2 regions of the Glaciecola sp. SC05 genome follow, and region 1 is predicted to be linked to the other one. Evidence: predicted binding sites of a transcription regulator. Region 1 holds the regulator's gene; the other holds the start of a gene.
What was found. Region 1 encodes sigma-54, which starts transcription at its own class of promoters, with help from an activator protein. Its sites were predicted from a motif close to GTTGGCACGNNNNTNGNNT; they were not measured.
Positions count from the first base shown of each region.

Region 2: the regulator sigma-54 is predicted to act here: its motif matches at 2,796-2,814, upstream of AB9H30_RS14155 (DUF1707 and DUF2154 domain-containing protein).

Region 1 covers NZ_JBGIYY010000012.1:43,554-49,234, reverse strand. Annotated here, with positions in the region: gene AB9H30_RS12030 (KpsF/GutQ family sugar-phosphate isomerase) at 1-37, shown strand, start outside; gene kdsC (3-deoxy-manno-octulosonate-8-phosphatase KdsC) at 37-591, shown strand; gene lptC (LPS export ABC transporter periplasmic protein LptC) at 588-1,148, shown strand; gene lptA (lipopolysaccharide transport periplasmic protein LptA) at 1,117-1,710, shown strand; gene lptB (LPS export ABC transporter ATP-binding protein) at 1,707-2,435, shown strand; gene AB9H30_RS12005 (RNA polymerase factor sigma-54) at 2,483-3,991, shown strand; gene hpf (ribosome hibernation promoting factor) at 4,015-4,302, shown strand; gene ptsN (PTS IIA-like nitrogen regulatory protein PtsN) at 4,317-4,760, shown strand; gene rapZ (RNase adapter RapZ) at 4,792-5,658, shown strand; gene AB9H30_RS11985 (HPr family phosphocarrier protein) at 5,651-5,681, shown strand, end outside.
Region 2 covers NZ_JBGIYY010000015.1:84,591-90,271, reverse strand. Annotated here, with positions in the region: gene AB9H30_RS14165 (hypothetical protein) at 1-220, shown strand, start outside; gene AB9H30_RS14160 (cation:proton antiporter) at 220-2,049, shown strand; gene AB9H30_RS14155 (DUF1707 and DUF2154 domain-containing protein) at 2,068-2,727, opposite strand; gene AB9H30_RS14150 (cation:proton antiporter) at 2,999-4,216, shown strand; gene gyrB (DNA topoisomerase (ATP-hydrolyzing) subunit B) at 4,324-5,681, opposite strand, start outside.

The DNA of each region.
Region 1 (5,681 bases):
CAATATGCACATGCTCTTAAAAGCAGGAGTTGTATGATGGACGCCATTCACACGCTCTATGGAGAAGTGCCCAAAACAATCTATGATGCCTGCAAACATTTGAAATTATTAGTACTTGATGTAGATGGCGTGTTGTCGGATGGTTTCATTTATTTAGGCAATGCTGGCGAGGAACTTAAAGCCTTTAATGTGAAGGATGGCTATGGTATCAAGGCGATATCCCAATGCGGCGTAGATGTGGCAGTGATCACCGGACGTAGCTCGAAAATTGTGGAAAGTCGCATGACCGCGCTCAATGCTAAATTTATTATCCAAGGCGAAGAAGATAAATATCAGGCCTTAAGAAACTTAATGGCTCAAGCCGGAATTACGCAATCGCAAGTCGCTAGTATCGGCGACGACATGCCAGACTTGGGCTTATTTAAACTCAGTCATATTAAAGTTGCCGTGAAAGACGCCCATCCCTTTGTCAAGCAACAGGCAAATTTCGTCACAACGCTCAATGGCGGACGTGGTGCAGTAAGGGAATTTTGCGACTTAGTGCTGCAGGCTAAAGGTGTACTTAATATAAGCCATGGAGCAAGCATTTGAATCGTATCGGTTATAGCATCGCTTTTATTTTTACCGTTGTGCTCATTCTATACTTGCCTATTTTGTTCGAAAAAGAAGAAGCCCCATCGGTTTCTACTGACGGTGCTGAGCTGATACCCAATTATTCAGCTATTAATTTGTCGAGTAAGCTTTATGATAAATCTGGAAAATTAAGTCACCGCGTCGCTGCCACTAGAATGGAGCACTTCGATCAATTAGGATTTGCGGTCTTCGACAATCCGGTCTATACCCTGTATTTAGACAACGGTGAACCATGGCAGATTACGGCTGATGAAGGTGTTTTATATAATAACAATCGAATTCAGTTGGAAAAAAACGTAAAAATTCTGAATTTACGGACCGATGAGTATGTCAAAGAAATTACCACCGAATATATTGAAATAAATTTACAGGATAAAACCCTCTCATCTGATCAACTTGTTAATATCAGCGGAGTCGATTACACCGTTAAAAGTATAGGTTTGTTTGGCGACCTTGCAACACAACAATATGAGTTAAAAGAACATGTGCAAACCCAATTTTATCCTCGCCCTTAGTGTAGCCTTAGCGTTTGGCTTAGCTGGGACTAGCAACGCGCAAGACAGCAGTCCTGTTGTGACGAGTGAGCCATTGCAATCAACAATTAGCAGCGACTTTAACCTTCCGGTCACGCTCGATTCAAAAAGCCAAGCCCTCGACGGTAAAAATAAAACCTCTATTTTTATGGAAAACGTGGTTATTCGACAAGGCAGCCTCGAATTAATGGCAGACAAAGTAGAAGTAAATGCGGTAAATGGTGCAGGTAAAGAAATTATCAGTGCCAGCGGTCAACCGGCGAGCTACAAACAGCGTAAAGACGATGGCAGCATGGTTGAGGCGCAGGCTAACGAAATTATTTATACGGTAGAGTCACGTACTATTTCACTCAATGGCAATGCACTTATTATGCAAAATGAAGTCAGGGTGACTGGCGATTTAATCGTGTTTGATATGACTAGAGAACAAATACTGGCATCTACTAACGATAATAGTAGCGAATCTGTTAGAACCGTGATTAGTCCTGGCGCTTTCTCTTCCGAGCAGGAGCTTAAGCCTACAGACAATCAGGATCAACCATGACGAGCACCCTTAGCGCAAAGCATTTAGCCAAATCCTATAAGTCTAGACAGGTCGTTCGCGATGTCAGTATTGAGGTGTCTACCGGTCAGATCGTAGGATTGCTTGGTCCCAATGGTGCCGGAAAAACCACTACTTTTTATATGATTGTGGGATTAGTGCCTTTGGACAAAGGCGAAATTCAAATCGACCAATTAGATATTACTTATCAGCCGATGCATGAGAGAGCAAGACACGGTATCGGATACCTACCGCAGGAAGCGTCTATCTTTCGTAAGCTCACCGTCCATGAGAATTTAATCGCCATATTGCAAACCAGAAAAGAGCTGAGCCGAGCACAGCAAGAGCAGAAGGCGGATGAGTTACTTGATGATTTTAGCATCAACCACATTCGAAATAATTTAGGCATGAGTTTATCGGGTGGAGAGCGCCGCAGAGTAGAGATTGCTAGAGCATTAGCGGCAAACCCCAAATTTATTTTACTCGATGAACCCTTTGCAGGTGTTGACCCAATTTCTGTTAGTGATATAAAGAAGATCATATATCAGCTTAAAGAACGCGGTATCGGTGTACTCATTACCGATCATAATGTAAAAGAAACACTAGATGTATGTGAATTAGCGTACATTGTAAGCCACGGTGAGTTAATTGCATCGGGTACCGCTGATGAAATATTAGCCAACCAGACTGTTCGCGATGTATATTTAGGTGAACAGTTTGCACTATAGAGTCGCATTATTCGTATACAAGACGAATTCGTAGCTAAAGGAAGTTAATGAAACCCTCGTTACAACTGAAGTTTAGTCAACAGCTGACCATGACACCGCAGTTACAGCAGGCTATTAAACTGTTGCAACTTTCTACGCTTGATCTACAACAAGAAATCCAAGAGGCGCTTGAGTCAAATCCGCTTTTAGAGCTTACTGATCATGAGTATCCTGAGAATGACAGCACCGACAAATCTGATCAAAACAACGCCAAAACCAACGATAACTCTGCGACTTCTAATAATTCTGATCGAGAAACTGGTTTATCTGGCACCGACAACATGGATACCCATGACGCTCTAGAAAAAGGCGATATTCCTGATGATCTTCCACTTGATAGCTCTTGGGAAGAATATTTGGGCTCCAGTTCAGCGCCCATTAAAATGATCGGAACCAATCCTGACGAAGACTATGTTTTTCAAGGTGAAACTAGTGACTCCATCCAAGACCATTTAATGTGGCAAATGGAATTAACGCATTTTTCTGAAACCGACCGGTCGATTGCCATTGCGATCATCGACTCCATTGACGAGTCGGGTTATTTGACGACCACCAGCGAAGATATTCTCGAAAGCCTAGATGACGAAGACGTTGATTTAGATGAAGTCGAGTGCGTACTCAAACGTGTGCAGATGTTCGACCCTGTTGGCTCTGGCGCCAGATCGGTGCAAGAATGCTTGCTGGTGCAGCTGCGCCAATTCGACGCAAACACGCCATGGTTAGAAGAAGCCAAAGAATTAATTCAAGAGCATGCCGATTTACTGGGTAGCAAGGACTATCGAACCTTGATGCGCAAGACCAAACTCAAGGAGGACCAGTTACGCGAGGTCATGCGCCTGTTAAAGACACTTAACCCGCGTCCAGGCAGCGCGGTATCAACCAAAGAAGCCGAATACATTATTCCAGATGTAAACGTCTACAAAAAGAATGGCCTTTGGACAGTTGAGCTCAATAACGATGCGCTGCCGGCGCTATCGGTTAATGAGACTTATGCTAGTTTAGGAAAAACTTCAAAAAATCCGAACGATTCTCAATATATCAAGTCACATTTACAAGAAGCGAAATGGTTTATAAAGAGCTTGGAGAGTCGCAACGAGACATTATTAAAAGTCTCTCACTGCATTGTTTCAAAACAGCGTGAATTTTTTGAAAAAGGGCCAGAGAAAATGACCCCCATGGTACTAAATGACGTGGCAGAGATGGTCGATATGCATGAGTCGACAATTTCTAGGGTCACCACGCAGAAATATATGCACACACCGCGCGGTATTTTTGAACTTAAGTACTTTTTCTCCAGCCATGTTGCGACCGAATCAGGTGAGAATTGTTCGTCTACGGCGATTCGAGCATTGATTAAAAAATTGGTGGCTGTTGAACCTGCACATAAACCATTGAGTGATAGCAAAATTGCGCAAGTGCTCGCCGAACAAGGTATTCAGGTTGCTCGTCGAACAATTGCAAAATATCGGGAATCGTTACATATTCCCCCCTCAAACCAACGAAAAAGTCTTATTTAGACGCAACAAGAGGACTTAGTATTATGCAAATTAACCTTACCGGCCATCATGTAGATATCACTGACTCATTGCGTAGTTACGTGGATACTAAATTCGAAAAATTAGAACGTCATTTTGACCACATCAATAATGTCCACGTGGTCTTAAACGTAGAAAAACTCAGCCAGAAAGCAGAAGCTAAACTTCATTTAAAAGGCGGCGAAGTATTCGCGAACTCTGAACATACCGACATGTATGCGGCAATAGATTCTCTTATCGACAAACTCGATCGGCAGGTAATTAAACACAAAGAAAAACTCAGAAGGCACTAGACGAAACTTACCTTATGATAATTTCTGATATTATTTCTCTCGACCGAACGCAATGTTCGGTCGATTGCCAAAGTAAAAAGCGTATTTTCGAAATGATCAGCGATATTGCGATAAAACAAAACCCACAGTTGGATCAAGACGAAGTATTAAGTGGCTTAATTAATCGCGAAAAAATGGGTAGCACTGGCATTGGCAATGGGATTGCTATTCCTCATGGCCGTATTAAAGGCATCAGCCAAATCATGGCGATCATCGTGACCACCGAGGAGCCCATAGAGTTTGATGCCATCGACAATAAACCAGTGGATATTTTCTTTGCCATATTAGTGCCTGCTGAAGAGGCCGAAACACACTTGAAAGCACTCGCTGGCATCGCCAGAAAGTTGAGTAATAAAGACATTGTAAAAGCCATACGCAATGCCCAAACTAAGAAAGAAATTATTTCAGCATTAGCTTAGCTGAATCTAAACTCGTAACTAGGAGCAAGCAGTGAAGCTTTTAATCATCAGCGGTCGTTCTGGCTCTGGAAAATCTATCGCTCTTCGCTCACTAGAAGACTTAGGTTATTACTGCGTCGACAATATCCCAGTCAATCTGTTACCCACTCTTACACACGCACTTGCCGACGAAAATGAGTTGGTCGCCGTCAGTATCGATGTGCGTAACATGCCAAAAGCTGAGCAAGAAATTTCAGAAATACTAGAATATCTGCCTGAGTTTTGGGATATCACGATTATCTTTTTAGACGCGAGCGACGATGTACTGATCAAACGCTACAGCGAAACAAGACGTTTACATCCACTATTTAAGCTATCGAACTCACTTACCGATGCGATTAACGCTGAGCGGGAAATACTGGTTCCAGTGGCCGAAAAAGCCGACCTAAATATCAATACAGACCAGCTATCAGTGCATGATCTCGCCGAGTTAATACGCGAAAGAGTATTAGGCAAAAAAAGCACCGATTTAGTCATTCTGTTTGAATCTTTTGGTTTTAAATATGGTATACCAAAAGACGCTGATTATGTATTTGACGTGCGCTTTTTGCCAAACCCACATTGGGACCCTGATTTAAGGCCTCTAAATGGTTTAGACGGCCCCGTGGAAGTGTTTTTAGCAGGTCAACCTTTGGTTATGAAGTTCATCTGGCAGGTACAAAACCTCATCACGACTTGGTTACCTCACTTAGAGCGCAATAACAGAAGTTATGTGACTATTGCGATTGGCTGCACTGGCGGTCAACACCGCAGCGTGTATGTTGCCCAAGCACTTTCAGAAACCTTCAAAGCTACCCATGGTGATGTGCAGGTTAAGCATCGCGAGCTAAAGAAAATTAAGGACGAAAAAGGTGAGTGATGTAAACAACATCACAAAACTTC
Region 2 (5,681 bases), on a different contig from region 1:
TTATGACTTTAAAGTCGCTGACAATACTTGGTCGCCCGCGTTTAATTGTGGTTTAGCCACACAAAGCGCTGCAATGAGTATTAACGTAGACGTTGAGCTGTATTGTTATAGTGACTCGTTAAATCTGCAATTTACGCCCTCTGAAACCGCTACCTATCGATTTGAGCTAGATGTCTCAAATAATCAGTACCCAGAATTAAAAGTCACGGCAATTAACTAGTGCTGGATCCAACACTCGCATTAGTCGCTGTTGGTTTACTTTCAATAAGCTGCCAGTTTATTGCACACAAAGTAAAGCTCCCTGCGATACTTTTTTTGTTACTTGCCGGCATTATTATAGGTCCTGTGACCGGCACTTTTACTGCAGACGGGCTCTTTGGCGATCTGTTATTCCCGATCGTTTCCTTAGCCGTCGCGATTATACTTTTTGAAGGCGCATTAACACTCAAATTCAGCGATATTAGTGGGCATGGGAATATGGTTCGCAATCTGTGCTCTACAGGGGTATTTGTAACGTGGATAGTGGTTACCCCGATCGCATACTATTTCCTTGATATACCGTTGGGACTGGCAGCCTTACTAGGGGCTATTATCACCGTCACAGGGCCAACAGTTATAGTGCCGATGCTACGTACCGTGAGGCCATCGAGTAAGATAGGTAATATTCTGCGTTGGGAAGGCATTGTCATCGATCCGATTGGTGCCTTACTGGCAGTCCTTGTTTTTGAATTTATATTAACGCAGCAAGATGCCTTAACCCACACCCTGCTCGCTTTCGGCCAAACTATTCTGTCTGGATTGCTAATAGGCGGCCTGACAGGCTACCTGCTGGGCTTATCTCTGCGTCATAAACTCATTCCTCACTATTTACAGAATACCGCTACCTTGACCCTTATGCTTGCGGGCTTTGCATTCTCTAATGCACTGGCTCACGAATCGGGGCTTTTAACCGTCACCGTTGCCGGCATGATCCTGGCGAATATGAAGAATGTGGATGTATCGGATATTCTAGAGTTTAAAGAAACTCTCAGCGTTTTGTTGATCTCTGGCTTGTTCATTTTATTGGCGACCAGAATGGATTTCAGTGCCATTCAAGCTGTTGGTATGGGAGCGGTTGTAGTAGTGATCGTAGTAATGTTCATTGCCCGCCCTGCCGCCGTTTTCGCCTCTGCACTTGGCACTAATTTGAGCTTAAAAGAAAAACTGTTATTAAGCTGGATCGCGCCGCGCGGGATTGTTGCAGCGGCAGTAAGCGCTCTTTTTGCATTAAAGTTAGAAGCCGAAAATTACCCGCAGGCAGAAGTGCTTGTACCCATGGTATTTCTGATCATTATCGCCACCGTTGTAACACAAAGCCTTACATCAGCGAAAGTCGCTGAGTATCTTGGTTTGCGCTCACCAGAAGCCAATGGTTTGTTTTTGTTTGGTGGCAGCCATTTTTCTCGCGCTTTAGCCGTTGAACTTCAAAAGAATAATGTGCCAGTTATTCTTGCAGATACGAACTGGGACACGGTAAAAGAAGCACGAATGGCAAATACTAAAACGTATTTCGGTAACCCCATGTCAGAGCATGCGCAGCGCCATTTAGATTTAACTGCAATTGGCTCAGTTCTAATACTGTCTCCTTACCGACAGCTCAATCCGTTAGTGATGATGCACCTTGAACATGAGTTAGGCAAAGAGGCGACCATTTTAGGACTGAACACCAAAGAAAGTGAAGGGATGACAAGTCATCAGGTCTCAGAAGCTTATGCGAAAAAGCTTGCGCTTTTTGATGCTCATGTGACCTACAGCTATTTAGCTAGTGCGATGAAAAGAGGCGCTATAGTCAAAACAACAGCACTCACAGAAGAGTTTACCTATCAAAACTATCTAGCTCAATATGAAAACGAACTTATACCCCTAGTTTATTTGGCTGAACGTAAAGTTGGTGTTTTTTCAGGTAATAAAACGATTACGCCCAAACCTGGCTGGAGAATTATCAGCTTGATCCTTAAACCTGGTGTTGAGCACTCAAGTCAATTAAGTAAAGATAAGGCCGACGCTTAAGGTGTTTGTATTGTATATTTATGCTCTTGGCTTACGACTATCAAAGATCGTTTTCATTTGATTGGCGAAAGCCACAAACTTCTCTCTCATCGTGGTTTTAACCTTTATATTGATACCCGTAAACAAGGCTAAACCTTCTATAGTGATGGTAGGTGCTTGGCGTGAAGCAATAGATGGAGCTTTATTGTTGACTCCACCAAAGACACAGAATATCTTTGAGACAACATTAACGTTTTCGGAGACATAAATATTATCGCCGCTAAAGATGCCTAAAATCTTAATCGTGACATTTGGGGATGTAAAACGAGCATCAGTAAAATCAATGTCAGCGCCACCAAAAATACTAATGACTGTAATTGTTTTAGGGACCGTCCAATGCCCTGTTCGGTCGGAGCCACCGAAGATATTCACAATGGTGTCAGATTCATCTGTCGCTTCATCATGATAGTTCACAGAAAACTGCCGTTCCTTATGTTGCTTAATAGTTGCGTCGGGGGCGTCATCTAAGTCTTCAATCTGTTTAACCATTTCAAGGTGCGACGTCGTCTCAATCACAACATCGAGTCTTCTTTCAAATGCTTCGCTTGAAATGAAGCCGTGGCTATAGTTGTGCACTAGGACGTCAATAACTTCTTCTTTTACCGTTTCAATGGGTCTATCTTCTAGTTTTACCGGCACCTTAATATTCCTTTAATATAGCGCGATGAGTTGAATTTCCCACACGCGAATGACCATAGCTTGTAATAATGCATAGTTCGTGCCTACAATAATAGTCAATAAATTCAGGTATTTGTAGTTAAAAACATGCTATGTAGTAGTCGTTTTGTTAATAAGTTGAGCAAATTAGCCATTATTTGGTATGTATATTAAGCTACTTAGTTAAATTATATGTGTTCGTTTTTTATCGAAATCACTCATTCATGACAGTTTCTTAGAGGATATTTCCACGGTGCACAATCATGGACCATTTATCGTATTATCGGTGTTGTTTTTACTTTTCGGATTGGTGTCCAAGTTAGCCGATCGTTCCTACTTCACCGCACCGATGGTATTTATGTTCGTTGGTGCATTTATCGCATACTTTAATGCTGACCTTGTTGCGCTGCATATAAGCTCTTTAGAGGTTAAGTTTATAGCCGAAGTTACCCTAATCATCATTTTATTTACCGATGCCTCATTGATTCGCTTTAGACGTTTAAAACAAGTTTTAGTAGGCATTCCGGGGCGGCTCTTAGGCATCGGATTACCCTTAACAATGCTTTTGGGAGCGCTGTCTGCTATCGTCTTGTTCCCAGAATTTGATATATGGTTAGCGTTATTAGTTGCATTGATTTTGTCGCCAACCGATGCTGCCTTGGGGCAAGCTGTTATCAAAAATGCCAACGTACCAGAAAAAATTCGCAGGGCCATTGGCGTAGAAAGTGGTTTAAATGATGGAATTGCCTTACCACCTATATTAATGGCCATAGCCGCAGTTAGTATCAGTGAATCACATGATAGTAACAGCGGGCACTGGCTTAGCTTCATGGCAATGCAACTGATATTAGGCCCTTTAATTGGCGCACTAATTGGAAAGCTTGGCGGTACGTTAGTCGATTGGGCTGCTAGCCGAGATTGGATGAATAGTACATTTCAACAGTTAAGCGGGGTCTCTCTAGCGATACTCGGATATTCATGCGCTGAACTAATCGGCGGGAATGGATTTATAGCGGCCTTTTTTGCGGGACTGATGTTTAGTTCTAAACTTGAAATATTAAGACAGCGAAGCGCCGCATATGGAGAAGCACACAGTGAGCTGCTGTCTTTAGGTGTATTCTTTATTTTGGGTGTAAGCGCAGTACCCTTTTTCTTTCCGTTTTGGGATGTGAGGGCGCTAATCTATGCTTTGTTCAGTTTAACGATTATCAGAATGTTGCCGGTATTTGTTAGTTTAATGGGAAGCGATTTGGACACCTACAGCAAGTTATTCATCGGTTGGTTTGGGCCTAGAGGTATCGCGTCTGTATTATACTTACTCATCGTAATAACTGATATTGGTGTTGTCGGTTTTGAATATCCACTCTCAATCATTGTTCTAACGATCTGTATTAGCGTTTTTGCACACGGCGCGTCAGCAACACTGTTATCAAATGTATTTAATAGACCATCAAATAAAAATAGAACTTAATCCTGTTTATCATCGGTGTTGAGAGATATGAACAATCTAGAACAATAAAAAAGCGGTGCTATTTAACAGCGCCGCTTTTTTATTTGTTTTAATCTTATGATGATCTTTTAGACGTCCAAGTTTTCGACGTTAAGCGCGTTTGTTTCGATAAACTCACGACGGGGTTCGACCTGATCGCCCATTAAGGTTGTAAACAGTTGGTCCGCTCCTATTGCGTCTTCAATGGTGACCTGCAACATTCGGCGTGAAGCTGGGTCCATAGTCGTTTCCCATAGCTGCTCAGGATTCATTTCTCCTAAGCCTTTATAGCGCTGAATATATTGTCCACGTTTGGCCTCAGCCATTAGCCAATCAAGTGCCTCTGCAAAGGTGGTCACTGCTAGCGTTTTTTCACCACGTTTGACATATGCACCCTCTTCCATCAGGTTATTAATCGTTTGGTTTAAAGACATCATCTTTTGATATTCAGGAGAAGACATAAACTCTTGATTTATATAGTATTCATAGTCAATACCGTGCCGTTTCATGATTATAACAAGCTCGTTTTTGTTTGACTCATCGAGCCTAATCTCAAACAAGAAACTTTGACCAGTGTCTTCCGCGCTACTTAAGTTCGTAACAAGCTCCTCGCCTAATAAAGTCAACTTAGACTTATCATCTAGCATGCCTTGATCAAGAATATCTGAATAAACGAGCTGTGTTAAAATAGAGGTCGGCATTCTGCGGCTCATTCTACCAATCATCGTAAATGTTGACTGATATAAACGAACCATGTTTTCTAAAGCAATACCTTGTATCGCTGGAGCTGCTTCACTGACATATAAACTTGCACCATCCACAGCAATATTAGTAAGGTGGTCAGTCAATGCTGGCTCATCTTTTAAATACTGCTCTTGTTTACCTTTTTTGATTTTATATAGAGGCGGTTGAGCGATAAATATGTGACCACGCTCTATCATCTCTGGCATTTGACGATAGAAGAACGTCAGTAAAAGCGTTCGAATATGCGACCCATCAACGTCAGCATCGGTCATAATAATAATACTGTGATAGCGAAGTTTGTCCGGATTATATTCATCCCTGCCAATGCCACACCCTAGAGCAGTTATAAGAGTTGCCACTTCTTGTGACGACAGCATTTTGTCGAATCGTGCCTTTTCAACGTTAAGAATTTTACCTTTCAAGGGCAGAATTGCTTGGTTTTTACGATTGCGACCTTGCTTAGCAGAACCGCCAGCAGAGTCCCCTTCCACAATATAAAGCTCAGAAAGTGCTGGGTCTTTTTCTTGGCAGTCGGCCAGTTTGCCTGGCAAGCCGGCTAAATCTAATGCTCCTTTGCGGCGCGTCATATCTCGCGCCTTACGAGCAGCTTCTCGTGCACGAGCAGCGTCTATGATCTTGTTTACAATAATGCGGCTGTCACCTGGGTTTTCAGCTAAAAAGTCTGTAAATTCCTCACCCATAG